DNA from 4 places in the Streptomyces sp. NPDC007084 genome. Region 2 is predicted to be linked to each of the others. Evidence: riboswitches for the same ligand, from Rfam matches in the RefSeq annotation. Region 2 holds a riboswitch; each other region holds the start of a gene.
The links. A riboswitch is a leader RNA that binds a small molecule or an ion and turns the genes downstream of it on or off. The one in region 2 is predicted to bind cobalamin.
Positions count from the first base shown of each region.

Region 1: another riboswitch for cobalamin. It lies ahead of AB0912_RS06770 (CbtB-domain containing protein); the one in region 2 lies ahead of metE (5-methyltetrahydropteroyltriglutamate--homocysteine S-methyltransferase).
Region 3: another riboswitch for cobalamin. It lies ahead of AB0912_RS05100 (ribonucleoside-diphosphate reductase subunit alpha); the one in region 2 lies ahead of metE (5-methyltetrahydropteroyltriglutamate--homocysteine S-methyltransferase).
Region 4: another riboswitch for cobalamin. It lies ahead of AB0912_RS32790 (cobalamin biosynthesis protein); the one in region 2 lies ahead of metE (5-methyltetrahydropteroyltriglutamate--homocysteine S-methyltransferase).

Region 1 is NZ_JBEYFY010000005.1:86,025-90,621, forward strand. Features, by position in the region: gene aceB (malate synthase A) at 1-1,049, shown strand, start outside; gene AB0912_RS06760 (3-hydroxybutyryl-CoA dehydrogenase) at 1,046-1,915, shown strand; gene AB0912_RS06765 (CbtA family protein) at 2,034-2,792, opposite strand; gene AB0912_RS06770 (CbtB-domain containing protein) at 2,815-3,036, opposite strand; cobalamin riboswitch at 3,074-3,218, opposite strand; partial or broken gene AB0912_RS06775 (3-hydroxyisobutyrate dehydrogenase) at 3,332-3,487, opposite strand; gene AB0912_RS06780 (enoyl-CoA hydratase/isomerase family protein) at 3,634-4,597, opposite strand, start outside.
Region 2 is NZ_JBEYFY010000078.1:6,080-10,676, reverse strand. Features, by position in the region: gene AB0912_RS33315 (GDSL-type esterase/lipase family protein) at 6-1,190, shown strand; cobalamin riboswitch at 1,280-1,499, shown strand; gene metE (5-methyltetrahydropteroyltriglutamate--homocysteine S-methyltransferase) at 1,659-3,986, shown strand; gene AB0912_RS33305 (oxidoreductase) at 4,088-4,597, shown strand, end outside.
Region 3 is NZ_JBEYFY010000004.1:6,702-11,298, forward strand. Features, by position in the region: gene AB0912_RS05090 (DUF3311 domain-containing protein) at 1-87, shown strand, start outside; gene mctP (monocarboxylate uptake permease MctP) at 84-1,694, shown strand; cobalamin riboswitch at 2,041-2,227, shown strand; gene AB0912_RS05100 (ribonucleoside-diphosphate reductase subunit alpha) at 2,362-4,597, shown strand, end outside.
Region 4 is NZ_JBEYFY010000074.1:22,515-27,111, reverse strand. Features, by position in the region: gene cobN (cobaltochelatase subunit CobN) at 1-340, opposite strand, end outside; gene AB0912_RS32795 (cobyric acid synthase) at 337-1,899, opposite strand; gene AB0912_RS32790 (cobalamin biosynthesis protein) at 1,896-2,879, opposite strand; cobalamin riboswitch at 2,985-3,129, opposite strand; gene AB0912_RS32785 (hypothetical protein) at 3,267-3,485, opposite strand; gene AB0912_RS32780 (inorganic phosphate transporter) at 3,506-4,597, opposite strand, start outside.

The DNA of each region.
Region 1 (4,597 bases), on a different contig from region 2:
GCCCGGTGCCGGCCGCCCTGGTCGACTTCGGCCTGTACTTCTTCCACTGCGCGCGGCGCCAGATCGACGCCGGCCGGGGACCGTACTTCTATCTGCCGAAGCTGGAGAACCGCTACGAGGCCCGGCTGTGGAACGACGTGTTCCTGCTCGCGCAGGAGTTGCTGGACATCCCGCGCGGCACGGTCCGGGCGACCGTCCTCATCGAGACGATCACCGCGGCGTTCGAGATGGAGGAGATCCTCTACGAGCTGCGCGAGCACAGCTCGGGTCTCAACGCGGGCCGCTGGGACTACCTGTTCAGCCTGATCAAGACCCTCGGTCACCGGACCGACTTCCTGCTGCCCGACCGGGCGCGGGTGACGATGACCGCGCCCTTCATGCGGGCGTACACCGAACTCCTGGTACGCACCTGCCACAAGCGGGGCGCGCACGCGATCGGCGGTATGGCGGCCCAGGTGCCGAGCGGGGACCCGGCAGCCCGCGAGGCGGCGCTCGCCATGGTGCGGCTCGACAAGGAACGCGAGGCGGAGGACGGCTTCGACGGTTCCTGGGTGGCGCATCCGGGGCTCGTGCCGGTGTGCCGTGAGGTGTTCGACGGGGTGCTGCGGGACCGGCCCGACCAGATCGACCGCACCCGGGACGACGTCAAGGTCACCGCCGCTGACCTGCTCTCGGTGCGCCGGATCGGCGGCCCGCCGACACCGGAGGGGGTGCGCGTCAACATCGCGGTGGCGCTGCGCTATTACGCGGCCTGGATGAACGGACGGGGTGCCGTCGCCCTGTACGGCCTCATGGAGGACGCGGCCACCGCGGAGATCGCCCGGGTGCAGATCTGGCAGTGGCTGCGGCACCGGGTGATCGACCGGATGACCGTGCTCGACGTGCTGGACGAGGAACTGGCGGCGCTGGGCGCCGAGTTCCCGTGGGCCGGCCTGGACGCGGTGCGCGGTCTGTTCGAACGCACCGCCCTGTCCGGCGAGTTGCCGCTCTTCTTCACGCCGGACGCCTACGCCGGCCACCTCGTGCGGCACGCGGAGCCCCGGTCGTGACCGCCGCCGTCGAGCGCGTCGGTGTCGTCGGCGCCGGGCAGATGGGCGCGGGGATCGCCGAGGTCTGCGCGCGGGCCGGCCTGGACACGGTGGTGTGCGAGGCGGACGCGACGGCCGCGCGCGGGGCGCGGGAGCGGGTCGCGGCCTCGCTCGACCGTGCGGTGCGCCGGGGCAGGCTGGAACGGGAGGCGGCGCGGGAGGCGCTCGACCGGATGGTCTTCACCGGGAGTCTGGACGACCTGGCCGACCGCCAACTCGTGGTCGAGGCCGTCGTCGAGAACGCCGCCGCCAAGACCGAGGTGTTCGCCGCGCTCGACAAGATCGTCCAGGACCCGGCGGCGGTCCTCGCGACGAACACGTCCTCGCTGCCGGTGATGCGCCTGGGCATGGCCACCGGCCGCGCCGACCGGGTGGTGGGCCTGCACTTCTTCAACCCGGTCCCGGTGCTGCCGCTGGTGGAGGTGGTGGCCTCGCTGCACACGTCCGCGGACACGGTGGCCGCCGTGGAGGCCTTCGCCACCGGCACCCTCGGCAAGACGGTCGTACGCTCCCGCGACCGGGCCGGCTTCGTCGTCAACGCCCTCCTCGTCCCGTATCTGCTGGCCGCCGTCCGGATGGCGGAGTCCGGCTTCGCCACCGCGGCCGACATCGACGCCGGCATGGAGCTGGGCTGCGCCCATCCGATGGGCCCGCTCAAACTGGCGGACATGATCGGGCTCGACACGGTCGCCTCGATCGCCGAGTCCCTCTACGACGAGTTCAGGGAGCCCCTCTACGCCCCTCCCCCGCTGCTCCAGCGGATGGTCGAGGCGGGCCTGCTGGGCCGCAAGTCCGGCCGGGGGTTCCACGTGTACGGGCAGGACTGAGCGACCTGGCGGCGCGTCCCTCCTCCCGGGGGTTCGGAGGGTACGGGAACGCGAGAAGGCCCCCGGGCGGGCCCGAGAGGCCTTCTCGCGTTGCGCTTGTGTCCTGGTCCTGAAGTGATCAGTTCGCGGCCGGAACCGTCCGGCCGGAGGGGACCGCCGCGGGCTTGGGTTCCAGCAGGCGTTGGGCCAACTCACCGAAGACGAGCCCGAATCCGCCCCACAGGGCGGCCTGCATGGCGAGCGCGGAGAGCCGGAAGCGCCAGAGCAGCGTGGCGGGGAAGTCCTTGGGGACCTCGTTGATCACGGGCAGGAACTCGTACGCCAGGCCGATCACGACGGCGAAGGCGAGCACGGCGACGACCGTCGCGTTCCAGTTGCCGAGCCTCGGGGCGAGCCGCTTGCCGAGGATGGTGGCGGCGACGGCCAGCAGCACGCTGAGGACCATCATCAGGAAGTACAGGGTGGTCCGCTTGCCGATGGTGTCGGGGTCGCCGACTGACGGCGGGTTGGCCGGGTACTTCAGGAACGGCACGACGTACACGGCGAGCAGCGCGCAGCCCGAGAGCAGGAGCGCGGTCGCGCGGGCGCCGAACCGGCCGACGCGGCCGAGGGCGAAGCAGTACGCCAGGGCCGCGATGCCGCCGAAGGCGATGCCGTAGAGCAGGACGCCGGTGGCGAGGCCCGCGGTGGACTGGAGGCTGCGGGAGACGAGTTCGACCTCGTGCTCGTGCGCCGGGGCGTGCGCCTCCTCGAAGCCGATCGCGCTGTCGACGTTCGGCTCGCCGAGGAAGTAGGCCACGACCAGGGCGAGGACGCCTGCTCCGAGGCCCGCGAGCATGCCGCGGACCAGGAGGTTTCTTACCGTTGCGGAGTTCATGGGCAGGTGCTTGTCTCTCGCGTCAGTGGCAGGGGAATCCGAGCAGGTGGCGGGCGTCGTGCACCCACTCGTGGACGTCCTCGCCCGAGACGACGGAGGTGGCGCCCTGTTCGGCGCCGACGAAGTACAGCAGGACCAGCATCAGGATGCCGAAGAAGACCGCCCAGGGTGCTATCGCCTTGAGCGGCAGCTTGGCGGGAACGACGGGGGTGGTGGCTGTCGGCGGAGCGACGGTCTGCGCCATGGCAGGACCTCCTCGGGAGTTCGCGTCCCATCTCGGTGGTGCACTGGATGACGTCTACGGGTCTGACTTGCGAGGCGTCCAGCGGACTGGGGCGTCTCGTTCACAGTGGCGCGACCGTGCCGGATTCCCACCGGCTTCCGTTCTGACGTCATCGATATCGCACCGACGGTACCGCGTGACGGGTACCTGGCCAAGACCGTGCCACCTGGCGTGATCTTCCTCTCGCACCAGGTGACACGGTCCGCCGGGGCCGCGGGCACGGTCCCGGGGCAGCCGCGGTCGGCCGGCGGCGTGGTCACGCGCGCGCGGCGCCACGCTCCCTGATGGCCCGGACGACGCCGGAGAAGTCCTCGGCCGCTCCGACGCGTTCGGCGTACCGCGCGTACAACTCGGTGGCACGGAGGCGGAGTTCGGCGCGCACTCCGCCGGCGCGCGCCGCGCCGGCCGCGAGGTCGTGTCCGCGGAGGCGGTGTCCGGCCTTGACGAGGTTCGCGGCCTTGACGAGGTTCTCGGCCTTGACGGGGTTCTCGGCCTTGACGGGGTTCTCGGCCTTGGGCCCGTCCATGTGTCCGAGTCCGATGAACGCGACGGTGCGGGTCACCAGGCCCGCTCCGCGGCGGTGCTGGGTCCGGCGAGCCCGAGTTCGCGGTCCCCGAGGGGAGCGAAGAAGCGCTCGACGTCGGCGTCGGTGACCTCGGCGAGGGTGGCCGGGGACCAGTGCGGGTCGCGGTCCTTGTCGATGATCCGGGCCCGGATGCCCTCGACCAGGTCATGGGCGGACAGCAGGGCGCAGGAGACGCGGTACTCCTGGTCGAGGACGCGCTCAAGCGGCCCGAGCCGCCGGGCCCGGCGCACCGAGGCCAGGGTGGTCTTCACGGCGGTGGGCGAGTGGGCGAGCAGGGTCCCGGCCGCCTCCTTGGCAGCCGGGTCGCCTACGGCGAGCAGCCGGCGCACGATCTCCTCCACGGTGTCGGCGCGGTAGCAGGCGTCGATCCACTCACGGCGCTCCGTCAGCTCCGCGGGTGGCGGCGGCTGTACGTGCCGGGCCAGGGCTTCCCGTACCGGCAGGCCGGCGAGGTCGGCGACCAGCGCGGGGAGCGCGGCGGACGGCACGAAGTGGTCGGCGAGGCCGCACAGCAGGGCGTCGCCCGCGGTGACCGATGTGCCGGTGAGGGCGAGATGGGTGCCCAGCTCGCCGGGGGCGAGGGCAAGCAGGTAGGTGCCGCCGACGTCGGGCACGAAGCCGATGCCGGTCTCGGGCATGGCGATCCGGGACCGCTCGGTGACGACGCGGACGCTGCCGTGCGCGGAGACGCCGACGCCGCCGCCCATCACGATGCCGTCCATGAGGGCGACGTAGGGCTTGGGGTAGCGGGCGATCCGGGCGTTGAGGCGGTACTCGTCGCGCCAGAACGCGGCGGACGCGGTGCCGTCCCCGTCGCGCGCGTCGTCGTGCACGACCCGGATGTCGCCGCCCGCGCACAGGCCGCGTTCCCCGGCGCCGGTGATGACGACGGTCCGTACGGCCGGGTCGTGCTCCCAGGCGGTGAGGGCCTGGTCG
Region 2 (4,597 bases):
TCATCATGCAGACCCAACCCGACCCCATCACCACACCCATCACCGCCGACCTCGTGCGCGGTGCCGTCGAGCTGGAGTACACCGGGCGGGGTGTGCTGCCCCACCGGCTGCCCGCCTGGGCGCGGGCCCAGTGTGGCGACGGGCAAGTGGCGATGGCGGAGGCCCAGCCGTCGGGCGTTCGGCTGGCCTTCCGTACGCGGGCCACCACCGTCGAGCTGGACGTCCTCGCCACCAAGCGCGTCTACGTGGGCGCGCCCGCACGGCCGGACGGGCTGTACGACCTCGTCGTCGACGGCCGGCTCGCCGGTCAATCGTCCGCGCCCGGCGGCAACACCCTCACCCTCGACATGGCCACGGGATCGGCGACGACCACGCCCGGGACGGTCGGCACCGTACGGTTCGCGGACCTGCCCGCCGGGCCGAAGGACGTCGAGATCTGGCTGCCGCACAACGAGACCGCCGAGCTGGTGGGCCTGCGAGCCGACGCGCCCGTGGAGCCGGCCCAGGACCGTGGGCGGCCCGTGTGGCTGCATCACGGCAGTTCGATCAGCCAGGGTTCCGACGCGGCGAGCCCCAGCACCACCTGGCCCGCGCTCGCCGCCTCCCTGGCCGGGGTGGAACTGGTCAACCTGGGGCTGGGCGGCAGCGCCCTGCTCGACCCGTTCACCGCGCGCACCCTGCGCGACACGCCCGCCGACCTGATCAGCCTCAAGCTGGGCATCAACCTCGTCAACACCGACCTGATGCGGCTGCGGGCCTTCACCCCCGCCGTGCACGGTTTCCTCGACACCGTCCGCGAGGGCCACCCGAGCGTGCCGCTGCTCGTCGTCTCCCCCATCCTCTGCCCCATTCACGAGGAAACGCCGGGCCCCAGCCTCCCGGACCTCGGCGCGCTCGGCGAAGGCCGGCTGCGGTTCCGCGCCGCGGGCGACCCCGCCGAGCGGGCGAGCGGGAAACTGACCCTCGGGGTCATCCGCGACGAACTCGCCGCGATCGTGGCACAGCGGGCCGCCGAGGACCCGAACCTGCACTACCTCGACGGACGGGAGCTGTACGGAGAGGCGGACGCCGTCGAGCTGCCGCTGCCGGACGCGCTCCATCCGGACGCCGCGACCCACCGTCGTATCGGCGGACGGTTCGCGCGCCTCGCCTTCGACGGAACCAAGGGCTTCCCCGGGCCGGTCGCCTGAACCGGGCACCCGCGCCGAGCCGGCCGGCCGCCGCGCTCCCGGAGCCGTCCGGGATGTGGGCGGCCTGCGCGGCACCGCGCTCGTCGCATAGGCTGGCGCCCGTAGCTGGTTCGCCCCGTCCGCCAGGCGGGATGCGTCGTAAGAGGGAACCCGGTGGAAATCCGGGACTGCCCCGCAGCGGTGAGCGGGAACGACCGCCGTCATACGCACTGGGCCCGGACGGGTCTGGGAAGCGACGGCCAGTAGGTGTCCTCCGTCCGGAGGGCGTGCCCGCGAGTCCGAAGACCTGCCCGCTGCCCGTGCGCGACCATCGCGCGCGGACATCCCGGTGACCTCGTGGGCGGGTCGGCGTACATACCTGGCGGACGGCCGCGCTCCGGCGTGCGGCGTGTTCCCGCCCGGTCCGTCACCCTTCGCGCTCACGTGTCCCATCGGGATCCAGGGAGACATCTCGCGAAGGAGATTTCCGTGACAGCGAAGTCCGCAGCCGCGGCAGCACGGGCCACCGTGTACGGCTACCCCCGCCAGGGTCCGAACCGGGAACTGAAGAAGGCGATCGAGGGCTACTGGAAGGGCCGCGTCGGCGCCGACGCCCTCCGGGCCACCGCCGCGGAACTGCGCCGCTCCACCTGGCGGCAGCTCGCCGAGGCCGGTATCGCCGAAGTACCCACCGGCGACTTCTCGTACTACGACCACGTCCTGGACACCAGCGTCATGGTCGGCGCCGTCCCCGAGCGCCACCGGGACGCCGTCGCCGTCGACGCGCTCGACGGCTACTTCGCCATGGCCCGCGGTACGCAGGACGTGGCGCCGCTGGAGATGACGAAGTGGTTTGACACCAACTACCACTATCTCGTGCCCGAGTTGGGCCCGGACACCGTCTTCACCGCCGACTCGTCCAAGCAGGTCGCCGAGTTGAGGGAGGCGCTGGCGCTCGGGCTGACGGCCCGCCCGGTCCTGGTCGGACCGGTCACGTACCTCCTCCTGGCCAAGCCCGCCCCGGGCGTGGCCGCGGACTTCGACCCGCTGGCCCTGCTCGACCGGCTGCTGCCGGTCTACGCCGAGGTGCTCGCCGATCTGCGCTCCGCGGGTGCCCGGTGGGTCCAGCTCGACGAGCCCGCGCTCGTGGAGGACCGGACGACCGCCGAACTGAACGCCGCCGAACGCGCCTACCGGTTCCTCGGCGGTCTCACCGACCGGCCGAAGCTGCTCGTCGCGTCCTACTTCGACCGGCTCGGGGAGGCCCTGCCCATCCTCGCCAAAGCTCCCGTCGACGGGCTCGCCCTCGACTTCACCGGCGCTGCCGCCGCCAACCTGGACGCGCTCGCCGCCGTCGGTGGTCTGCAGGGCAAGCGGCTCGTCGCCGGTGTCGTCAACGGCCGCAACATCTGGGTCAACGACCTGGAGAACTCCCTTGCCACGCTGGGCACTTTGCTGGGCCTCGCGGACCAGGTGGACGTCGCGGCCTCCTGCTCGCTGCTGCACGTGCCGCTGGACACCGGCGTCGAGCGGGACATCGAACCGCAGGTGCTGCGCTGGCTCGCCTTCGCCCGGCAGAAGACGGCGGAGATCGTCACCCTCGCCAAGGGTCTGGCGCACGGCACGGACACCATCGCGGCCGAACTCGCCGCCAACCGGGCCGATCTCGCCGCCCGCGCGGGCTCGGCGCTCACCCACGACCCCGCCGTGCGCGCCCGCGCCGCCGCCGTCACGGCCGCCGACGCCCGCCGCTCGCAGCCGTACGCCGAGCGGTCCGCCGCCCAGCGCGCCCACCTCGGTCTGCCGCTGCTGCCGACCACCACGATCGGCTCCTTCCCGCAGACCGCCGAACTGCGCTCCGCACGGGCCGACCTGCGCACCGGACGCATCGACCTCGCCGGGTACGAGGAGCGCATCCGGGCCGAGATCGGCGAGGTCGTCTCGTTCCAGGAGAAGGCCGGGCTGGACGTCCTCGTGCACGGCGAGGCCGAACGCAACGACATGGTCCAGTACTTCGCCGAGCAGCTCACCGGCTACCTCGCCACACAGCACGGCTGGGTCCAGTCGTACGGCACCCGGTATGTGCGTCCGCCGATCCTGGCCGGCGACATCCTGCGGCCCGAGCCGATGACGGTGCGCTGGACGACGTACGCCCAGTCCCTCACCGACCGGCCCGTCAAGGGCATGCTGACCGGGCCGGTCACCATGCTCGCCTGGTCCTTCGTCCGCGACGACCAGCCGCTCGGCGACACCGCCCGGCAGGTCGCGCTCGCGCTGCGCGACGAGGTCAACGACCTTGAGGCGGCGGGGACTTCGGTCATCCAGGTGGACGAGCCCGCGCTGCGCGAGACGCTCCCGCTGCGCGCGGCCGACCGTCCCGCCTATCTGGCGTGGGCGACGGAGGCCTTCCGCCTCACCACCGCGGGTGTGCGGCCGGACACCCAGATCCACACCCACATGTGCTACGCCGAGTTCGGGGACATCGTCCAGGCCATCGACGACCTCGACGCCGACGTGATCAGCCTGGAGGCCGCGCGGTCCCACATGCAGGTCGCCGGTGAACTCGCCCGGCACGGCTACCCGCGCGAGGCCGGTCCGGGTGTCTACGACATCCACTCGCCGCGCGTGCCGAGCGCGGACGAGGCATCCGCCCTGCTACGCAAGGCACTTGAGGCCATCCCGCCGGAGCGGCTGTGGGTCAACCCGGACTGCGGGCTGAAGACCCGCGGCTGGCCCGAGACCCGCGCGTCGCTGGAGAACCTGGTCGCCGCCGCCCGCACGGTGCGCGCGGAGCTGTCCGAGCCGTCCGGGTCCTGATCCGCCGCGGACCGACGGCCGAAGGGAGCGCCTTCCTCAGCCCCTCCGGCCGTCGGCCGTGTTCCCCGTTCGGGTCCGCACCCCGTACTAGGGTGACGATCATGACGACGGAACGATGGGCGCTGGGCGGCGACTTGGACGTCGCGCGCGTCGGCTACGGAACCATGAAACTGACCGGCTGGCCGCGCGGTGACCGCCCCGGCCGGGAGACCGCGCTCCGCGTGCTGCGCCGCGCGGTGGAGCGCGGCGTGAACCATCTGGACACCTCGTACTACTACGACCGGGACGGGGTGTCGGCCAACGAACTGATCCGGGAGGCGCTCTACCCGTACCCGGACGACCTGGTGATCGTCACCAAGGTGGGCGCGCTGGTCGAGGGGTCCGACATCGCGCTGCCCGCCGAGCGGATGACCGGTCTCACCCCCGACAACCTGCGGCGCGGCGTCGAGGCCAACCTCCGCTCGCTGGGGCTGGACCGGCTCGACGTGGTGAACCTGCGTCTCGGCGACCTCGACCGGTCCGGGGTCTGTCTGGCCGAACCCCTGGAGGCGCTGCTCGCGTTGCGCGACGAGGGCCTGATCCGTCACCTCGGCGTCTCGAACGTCACGGCG
Region 3 (4,597 bases), on a different contig from region 2:
ACCGCGCTGACGGTGACCGCGCACCAGCTCTGGCGGCGTGACCAGCGGACCCGCGCGGCCAAGGCCAAGGGAGGTGCCGGAGCATGAACGACGGTGTGAACGGCGTCGCCCTCGGCGTCTTCGTCTTCTTCTTCGTGGCCGTCACGGTCATGGGATTCCTGGCCGCCCGCTGGCGCAGGGCCGACAACGAGCACAGCCTCGACGAATGGGGCCTGGGCGGACGGTCGTTCGGGACCTGGGTCACCTGGTTCCTGCTCGGCGGCGACCTCTACACGGCGTACACCTTCGTCGCCGTCCCCGCGGCGATCTACGCGGCGGGCGCGGCCGGCTTCTTCGCCGTGCCGTACACGATCCTGGTGTACCCGCTGATCTTCACCTTCCTGCCCCGCCTCTGGTCGGTCTCGCACAAGCACGGCTATGTGACGACCTCGGACTTCGTGCGCGGCCGGTTCGGCTCCAAGAGCCTGTCGCTGGCGGTCGCCGTCACCGGCATCCTCGCGACCATGCCGTACATCGCGCTCCAGCTCGTCGGCATCCAGGCCGTCCTGGACGTGATGGGGGTGGGCGGCGGCGAGAACACCAACTGGTTCGTCAAGGACCTGCCGCTGCTCATCGCCTTCGGTGTGCTGGCCGCGTACACCTACTCCTCGGGGCTGCGGGCCCCGGCGCTGATCGCGTTCGTGAAGGACACCCTGATCTACATCGTGATCGCGGTGGCCATCATCTACATCCCGATCAAGCTCGGCGGCTTCGACGAGATCTTCAAGGCGGCGGGCGACAAGTACACGGCGGCCGGGGCCGGCGGGGTCGTGCCGCCCGCGGCGGGCCAGTGGACCTACGCCACGCTCGCGCTGGGTTCGGCGCTCGCCCTGTTCATGTATCCGCACTCCATCACCGCGACGCTGTCCAGCCGCAGCCGCGAGGTGATCCGCCGCAACACGACGATCCTGCCCCTCTACTCGCTGATGCTGGGCCTGCTCGCCCTGCTCGGGTTCATGGCCATCGCGGCCGGCGTGAAGGTGCAGAACGGGCAGCTCGCCATCCCGCAGCTCTTCGAGAACATGTTCCCGGACTGGTTCGCGGGCGTGGCCTTCGCCGCCATCGGCATCGGGGCGCTCGTCCCGGCGGCCATCATGTCGATCGCCGCCGCGAACCTCTTCACCCGCAACATCTACAAGGACTTCATCAAGCCGGACGCGACCCCGAAGCAGGAGACCCGCGTCTCCAAGATCGTCTCGCTGCTGGTGAAGGTGGGCGCGCTGGTCTTCGTCCTGACGATGGACAAGACGGTCGCGATCAACTTCCAGCTGCTGGGCGGCATCTGGATTCTCCAGACCTTCCCGGCGCTGGTCGGCGGCCTGTTCACCCGCTGGTTCCACCGCTGGGCGCTGCTCGCGGGCTGGGCGGTCGGCATGGTCTACGGCACGCTCGCCGCCTACGGGGTGGCCTCGCCGACCCAGAAGCACTTCGGCGGCAGCTCGAAGGAGATCCCGGGCATCGGCGAGATCGGCTACATCGGCCTGACCGCGTTCGTCCTGAACGTGGTCGTCTCCGTCGTCCTCACCTTCGCCCTGCGCGCGTTCAAGGCCCCCGACGGCATCGACGAGACCTCGCCCGAGGACTACACCGCCGACGCGGGCGACCCCGGCGTCCAGGTGGAGCTTCCGCCGGCCACGGCGGGCGCCGGCCACTAGGGGAAACGCCTGCCCCTGCGAGAGGGCGCCCGCCTCACCGGGAGGGCGCCTCACCAGGAGGGCGCCCTGTCTCACCGGGAGGGGGATCGCCCCACCGAGAGAGGGGCAGGGCAAGGCAGCCGAGGACGGGCCGCCGGTCGCGAACCGGCGGCCCGTCGCCGTGCCCGTCCGGGGCCCTCCCCGCCCCCGGCTACTCCCCGCCCGGCCCCTCTCCCCGGCCAGTCCCCCTCGCCCCGGCCAGTCCCTCCCCCGCCGCGTCCGGGCCCCGTTCGGCGGCCGGGCCACATCCGGCCGCTCACCTACGAGTTGACCCCCCGGCACACTCCGTAGCGCTCTCCGGCACCGACACGACACAACATGTGGGGGTGCTCCCTGGGCCCGGCACAAGATGTATGCTCATGCTCGCTGTCGCCGCAGGGGAATCCGGTGCGAATCCGGAACTGTCCCGCAACGGTGTACTTGTGCGTGTTCGCGTATTGGGCGTGCCCGCGTACGTGTCAGTCCGAGGACCTGCCGACAGCGCACCCCGGCCACCCGGCCCGGGTGCCGACGACGTCCGGGCCTCGCGGAATGGGCCGGTGGACGCGGTGCGCTGGCTGCCCAGAAGCGTTTCCGTGTGCCCCCGTGCTCCCCGAAAGGCCCCGTGCCGAGCGAGGGAGAGCCCCACGTGACCATCGCGCCAGCAGATCCGGCTTCAGTGACCGAGCACCAGGCCCCGGTGGAGACCGACGGCCCCGGAGCCGCGCTGCTGCGGACCCTGACCGACCTCACCGCCGACCTCCCCGACGCCGACCCCGGCCGGGTCGCCGCCGCGGCGCTGCGCGGCCGGTCCGCCCGCGCCGACGAGGCCGAGCTGCGCGAACTGGCCACGGAGGCGGCGGCCGGACTCATCTCCGAGGACCCCGTCTACTCCCGGCTGGCCGCCCGGCTACTCACCATCAGCATCGCCGCGGAGGCCGCCTCCCAGGGCGTGACGACCTTCTCCGAGTCGGTCGCCGTCGGCCACCGCGAGGGCCTGATCGCCGACCGCACCGCCGAGTTCGTCCGGCTGCACACCGCCCGGCTCGACGCGCTGATCGACCCGGCCGGCGACGACCGCTTCGGCTACTTCGGCCTGCGGACGCTGCACAGCCGTTACCTGCTGCGCCACCCCATCACCCGCAAGGTCGTCGAGACGCCCCAGCACTTCATGCTGCGGGTCGCCTCCGGCCTCGCCGAGGACGACACGGTCCACGCCGTGGACGAAGTCTCCGCGCTCTACGGGCTCATGAGCCGGCTCGACTACCTCCCGTCCTCCCCCACGCTCTTCAACTCCGGTACGCGGCACCCCCAGATGTCGTCCTGCTACCTCCTCGACTCCCCGCTGGACGAGCTGGACTCCATCTACGACCGCTACCACCAGGTCGCCCGGCTGTCGAAGCACGCCGGCGGCATCGGTCTCTCGTACTCCCGCATCCGTTCGCGCGGTTCGCTGATCCGCGGCACCAACGGCCACTCCAACGGCATCGTCCCGTTCCTCAAGACGCTCGACGCCTCGGTCGCCGCGGTGAACCAGGGCGGCCGGCGCAAGGGCGCGGCGGCGGTGTACCTGGAGACCTGGCACTCCGACATCGAGGAGTTTCTGGAGCTGCGCGACAACACCGGTGAGGACGCCCGGCGTACGCACAACCTGAACCTCGCGCACTGGATTCCGGACGAGTTCATGCGCCGGGTGAACGAGGACGGCGTGTGGTCGCTGTTCTCCCCGGCGGACGTGCCCGAGCTGGTCGACCTGTGGGGCGACGAGTTCGACGCCGCGTACCGCAAGGCCGAGGAAGCGGGCCTCGCCAAGAAGACCATCCCGGCCCGCGATCTGTACGGCCGCATGATGCGCACCCTCGCGCAGACCGGCAACGGCTGGATGACCTTCAAGGACGCCGCCAACCGCACCGCCAACCAGACGGCGGAGCCCGGCCACACCGTCCACTCCTCGAACCTGTGCACCGAGATCCTGGAGGTCACGGACGACGGGGAGACCGCGGTCTGCAACCTGGGCTCGGTCAACCTCGGCGCGTTCGTCGTCGGCGACGACATCGACTGGGAGCGGCTCGACGAGACCGTCCGCACCGCGGTCACCTTCCTCGACCGCGTGGTGGACATCAACTTCTACCCGACCGAGCAGGCCGGGCGCTCCAACTCCCGCTGGCGGCCGGTCGGTCTGGGCGCGATGGGCCTCCAGGACGTCTTCTTCAAGATGCGGCTGCCCTTCGACTCGCCGCAGGCGCGCGCCCTGTCCACCCGGATCGCCGAGCGCATCATGCTCGCCGCGTACGAGGCCTCCGCGGACCTCGCCGAGCGCAACGGCCCGCTCCCGGCCTGGGAGAAGACCCGTACCGCCCGGGGCGTGCTGCACCCCGACCACTACGACGTCGAGCTGAACTGGCCGGAGCGCTGGGAGGCGCTGCGCGGGCGGATCGCCGAGGTCGGCATGCGCAACTCGCTGCTCCTGGCCATCGCGCCGACCGCCACCATCGCCTCCATCGCGGGCGTCTACGAGTGCATCGAGCCGCAGGTGTCGAACCTGTTCAAGCGCGAGACGCTCTCCGGCGAGTTCCTCCAGGTCAACTCCTACCTGGTGGCCGAGCTGAAGAAGCTCGGCGTGTGGGACGCGCAGACCCGTGAGGCGCTGCGCGAGTCCAGCGGCTCGGTGCAGGGCTTCACCTGGGTGCCGCAGGACGTGCGCGACCTGTACCGCACGGCGTGGGAGATCCCGCAGCGCGGTCTGATCGACATGGCCGCCGCGCGGACCCCGTTCCTGGACCAGGCGCAGTCGCTGAACCTGTTCCTGGAGACGCCGACCATCGGCAAGCTGTCCTCGATGTACTCGTACGCCTGGAAGTCGGGCCTGAAGACGACGTACTACC
Region 4 (4,597 bases), on a different contig from region 2:
CGGCGAGGTTGGCCGGGCCGCCCTCCACGAGATAGCGCAGCGCCTCCGCGACCACCCCGGCGGGCACCGAGGACTCGGCCATCAGCTCGGCGTCCGGCACGGACTCACCGCCGAGCAGCACGGTCGGGACGCCGGACGCATTCAGGAAGGCGAGCCCGTCCTCCCAGGCGCGCTTTCCGCCGAGGAGGCGTACGACGGCGAGGTCGGCGCCCTCGACCAGGGCGGGGAGTTCGTCCGTGACGTCCACCCGGGTCGGATTGCCGATCCGGTAGGCGGCGCCGGAGGCGCGGGCCGCCAGCAGATCCGTGTCGGCGGTCGACAACAACAACACTGTGCTCATGCGGGCGCTCCCGGTGGAATGAAAGGCAGTCCTTGTGGCGCGCCCGACTCGATGAGCCGCCACAGCGCGTCCGTGTCCGCGTGTTCCTCGATCAGATCGCCGAGCCGGTCGAGCTGCTCCTCGCGCAGCGCCGCGAACGACGTGTCGGCCGCCGGCACGAAGCGGCGGCCCGCGGCGGCGGCCACCTCGCGCAGGAAGGCCCGGCGGAAACCGTCCGACTCCAGCGAGCCGTGCCAGTGCGTGCCCCACACGGCACCGACCCGGCAGCCGTCCAGGAAGGGCTCCCCGCCGGTGACGTGGGCGACACCGTGATGGATCTCGTAGCCCTCGACGCTCTCGCCGAGGGCCTCGCCGGCCGGCCGGGCCAGCGTCTTCTCGCGGGCGAACCGCACGCGGACGGGGAGGAGTCCGAGCCCCTCGACCTGGCCGGCGCGTGATTCGACCTCGTCCTCGATGTGGTCCCCGAGGAGCTGGAAGCCCCCGCAGATCCCCAGCACCGGGCGGCCCTCGGCGGCCCGACGGGAGAGCGCGTCGGCGAGGCCCCGCTCGCGCAGCCACGCCAGCGCTTTCACCGTGCCCCGGGTGCCGGGTACGACGACCAGGTCCGCGTCGGCCAGTTCCTCGGCCCGGTCCACGAACCGCACGACGACGCCCGGTTCGGCGGCCAGCGCGTCCACGTCGGTGAAGTTGGACATGAGCGGGACCGCGCACACGGCGACCCGCAGGACGTCCGCGCCGGCGGGGGAGGAGACGGCCGACTCGCGGACGGTGCCGCGCAGCGACACCCGCAGCCCGTCCTCCTCGTCGATGCCCAGCCCGTGCCGGAAGGGCAGCACGCCGTAGGTGCGGCGGCCGGTGAGACCGCGCAGCATGTCGAGGCCGGGCTCCAGCAAACCGACGTCGCCGCGGAACTTGTTCACGATGAACCCGGCGACGAGCGCCTGGTCCTCGGGCGAGAGCAGGGCGACCGTGCCGAAGAAGGAGGCGAACACCCCGCCCCGGTCGATGTCGCCGACGACGAGCACGGGCAGCCCGGCGTTCCGCGCGACCCCCATGTTGACGATGTCGGTGCGCCGCAGATTGATCTCGGCCGGGCTGCCGGCCCCCTCACAGATCACCGCGTCATACGTGCCCCGCAACCGGTCCAGACAGTCGAGAACCGTCCCGAGCAGTGCCTCCCGGCCGCCCCCGCGCAGGTCACCGCCCGGCGGCGCGCCCTCCGAGGGCTCCTGGCCCGGTCTCCCGAAGAAGCCGCGGGCGCTCATCTCGCCGACCGGCCTGCCCAGCAGGACGACCTGGCTGGTGCGGTCGCCGCCCGGCTTGAGCAGCACCGGGTTCATCAGCGCGGCCGGCTCCACGCGGGCGGCCTGGGCCTGCATGGCCTGGGCGCGCCCGATCTCGGCACCCTCCCGGGTGACGAACGAGTTCAGGGACATGTTCTGCGCCTTGAACGGCGCGACCTTCACCCCCTGGCGCACCAGCCACCGGCAGATCCCGGCGGTCACCACGCTCTTGCCGGCGTCGGAGGTGGTCCCCGCGACCAGCAGTCCGCCGCTCATGCCGTACGCCCCCTTCGGACCGGCCGTGCGGCGGCCTTCGCCCCCGGCCTTCGGGACAGCAGGACGCGTCCGGCGACGCTGACGCCGAGCGCCAGCCAGCCGACGCGCCGGGACAGCCGTACGGCCCGCTCGATGTCCGCGACCCGCACCGCGCGCCCGTCCCCGTTGAGCACCGGCCGGTGTTCGACCCGGCCCGCGTACGAGAGGGTGCCGCCGAGCCGTACGCCGAGCGCGCCGGCGAAGGAGGCCTCCACCGGACCGGCGTTGGGGCTCGGGTGCTTGCGGGCGTCGGCGCGCCAGGCCCGTACGGCACCGCGCGGGTCGCCGCCGGCGACGGCCGCGAGGACGGCGGTCAGCCGGGCCCCCGGCCAGCCCGCGAGGTCGTCGAGCCGGGCGGAGGCCCAGCCGTAGCGGCGGTGGCGGGGGGACTTGTGGCCGACCATCGCGTCGAGCGTGTTCACGGCGCGGAAGGCGACGAGGCCGGGCACCCCGGCGGCGGCGCCCCAGACCAGGGCGCCGACCACGGCGTCGGAGGTGTTCTCGGCGACGGACTCGACCACCGCGCGGGCGACGCCGTCGGCGTCCAGCGCCTGCGGGTCGCGCCCGCACAGACGCGGCAGGCGCTCCTGGGCGACGTCGAGATCACCGGCCGCGAGCGCGCCGCCGATCGCGCGCGCCTCACGGCCGAGCGAGGTCCCGCCGACGACGGCCCAGGTGGCGGCGGCGGTCAGCGCGACGGAAGCGGTCCCCGAGGGGCGCACGCAGCGGCCGGCGAGCGCGGCGATCCCGGCGGCGCCGCCTACGCAGACGAGGGTGTGCAGCGTGCCCCACCCGCGGTGGTCACGCCACAGGGTCCGCTCCACGGCCGTGGCCGCCCGCCCGAACGCGGCGACCGGATGCCCTCGGCGGGGATCGCCGAGCAGCAGGTCGCCCAGGAGGCCGGCGGCGGCGCCGTACGCGAAGACGCGATCGGCCCGCACGGGGTCAGCCGGCCGTGGGGGTCGGCAGAACTCTCTGGCACAACAGGTCCGGCAACGGGCAGCCGCGCATGGCGATATGTCCTCACTCAGGGTGTCCGCGCCCTGGTTCGACGAGACCGGCGGCGAGAGTTCCTGGCTTCCCGGGAAGTTTCCTCCCCGGTGACAGTGGCGGGACCGCGCCGGATTCGCACCGGCTTCCTCACCTGCCGCCGTACTTGGCCCGGGCAGTCCACCACGCGGTGAGAACGGCCGTCAACTTGCTGTTGACCTGCGGAGGGAGAGTGTGCGAAGCCCCACACGACGGTGGGGTGCGGGACGGAGATCCGTCCCGCACCCCACCGTGAAGTGCTGCCCGACAACGGCCCGTTCGGGGCTGTTCGTCCCGGGTTACTTGCTCATGATGAGCGAGATGCCGTACGCGACCGCCGCGGCGCAGGCCGCGAAGCAGACGTAGGCGCCGGTGGCCGCCGCGACGGCGGAGCCGCCCTGGGCGGACTCCTTCTTGGCGAGGCCCGCGACACCGAGGGTGAAGAGGCCGACGAGGAGCACGGTGGCCCCGAGGCTGACGCCGAACACGGACCCGAGGGCCGACCAGTCGATGTGCATGCTGTTTCTTCCTTCGGTTCTCAGGCCACGCGGGACGGCGCCGGCGGGGTCGCCGCGGGCTCGGCGGGAGCGGGGATGGTGGCCGTGAGGTCCTCGGTCACGGTGCCGGCCGGGGGCGGGGTGACGGCGGCGATGGCCGTGGTGACCACGCCGACGGGCTCCTCGGCGTTCACGTTGGTGTGGTCGATGACCTCGCGGCGCGAGCGGCGCCAGATCGCGAAGCTGGAGCCGACCAGGAAGACGGCGACGAGCGTGGTGCCCCAGGCGCCGAATCCGGTGACCCACTCGGCGAGCGCGCCGACCAGGGCGGCGGCGGGCAGCGTGAGGGCCCAGGCGACGAACATCCGGGTGGCGGTGGACCAGCGGACCACACCGCCCTTGCGGCCGAGGCCGGCGCCCATCACGGAGCCGGAGACCGCGTGCGTGGTGGAGAGGGAGAAGCCGATGTGCGAGGAGGCCAGGATGACGGTCGCGGCGCTGGTCTGGGCGGCGAAGCCCTGCTGCGGCTGGAGGTCGGTGAGGCCCTTGCCCATGGTGCGGATGATGCGCCAGCCGCCCAAATAGGTGCCGAGCGCGATCGCGAGACCGGCGGAGAGGATGACCCAGACCGGCGGGTCGGAGTCGGGCGCGACGGCGCCGCCGGCGACCAGGGCCAGGGTGATGATGCCCATCGTCTTCTGGGCGTCGTTGGTGCCGTGGGCCAGCGAGACCAGGCCCGCGGAGGCTATCTGCCCGGCGCGGTACCCCTTCTCGGTGGCCTTGCCGCCGGCGTTCTTGCCGAGCCGGTACGACAGCCGGGTGGCGAGCATCGCGGCCAGGCCGGCCACGATCGGGGCGGCGACGGCGGGCAGCAGCACCTTGCCGACCAGGACGTCCCCGTGCACCGCGCCGGTGCCGGCCGAGGCGATGGTGGCGCCGACCAGACCGCCCATCAGGGCGTGCGAGGAGCTGGACGGGAGTCCGACGAGCCATGTCACCAGGTTCCAGAGGATCGCGCCCACCAGGGCGGCGAAGATCACTTCTGGCTGGATGCCGGACTCGTCGACGAGGCCTTTGGAGATCGTGTTGGCGACCTCCACCGAGAGGAAGGCGCCGACAAGGTTCAGCACGGC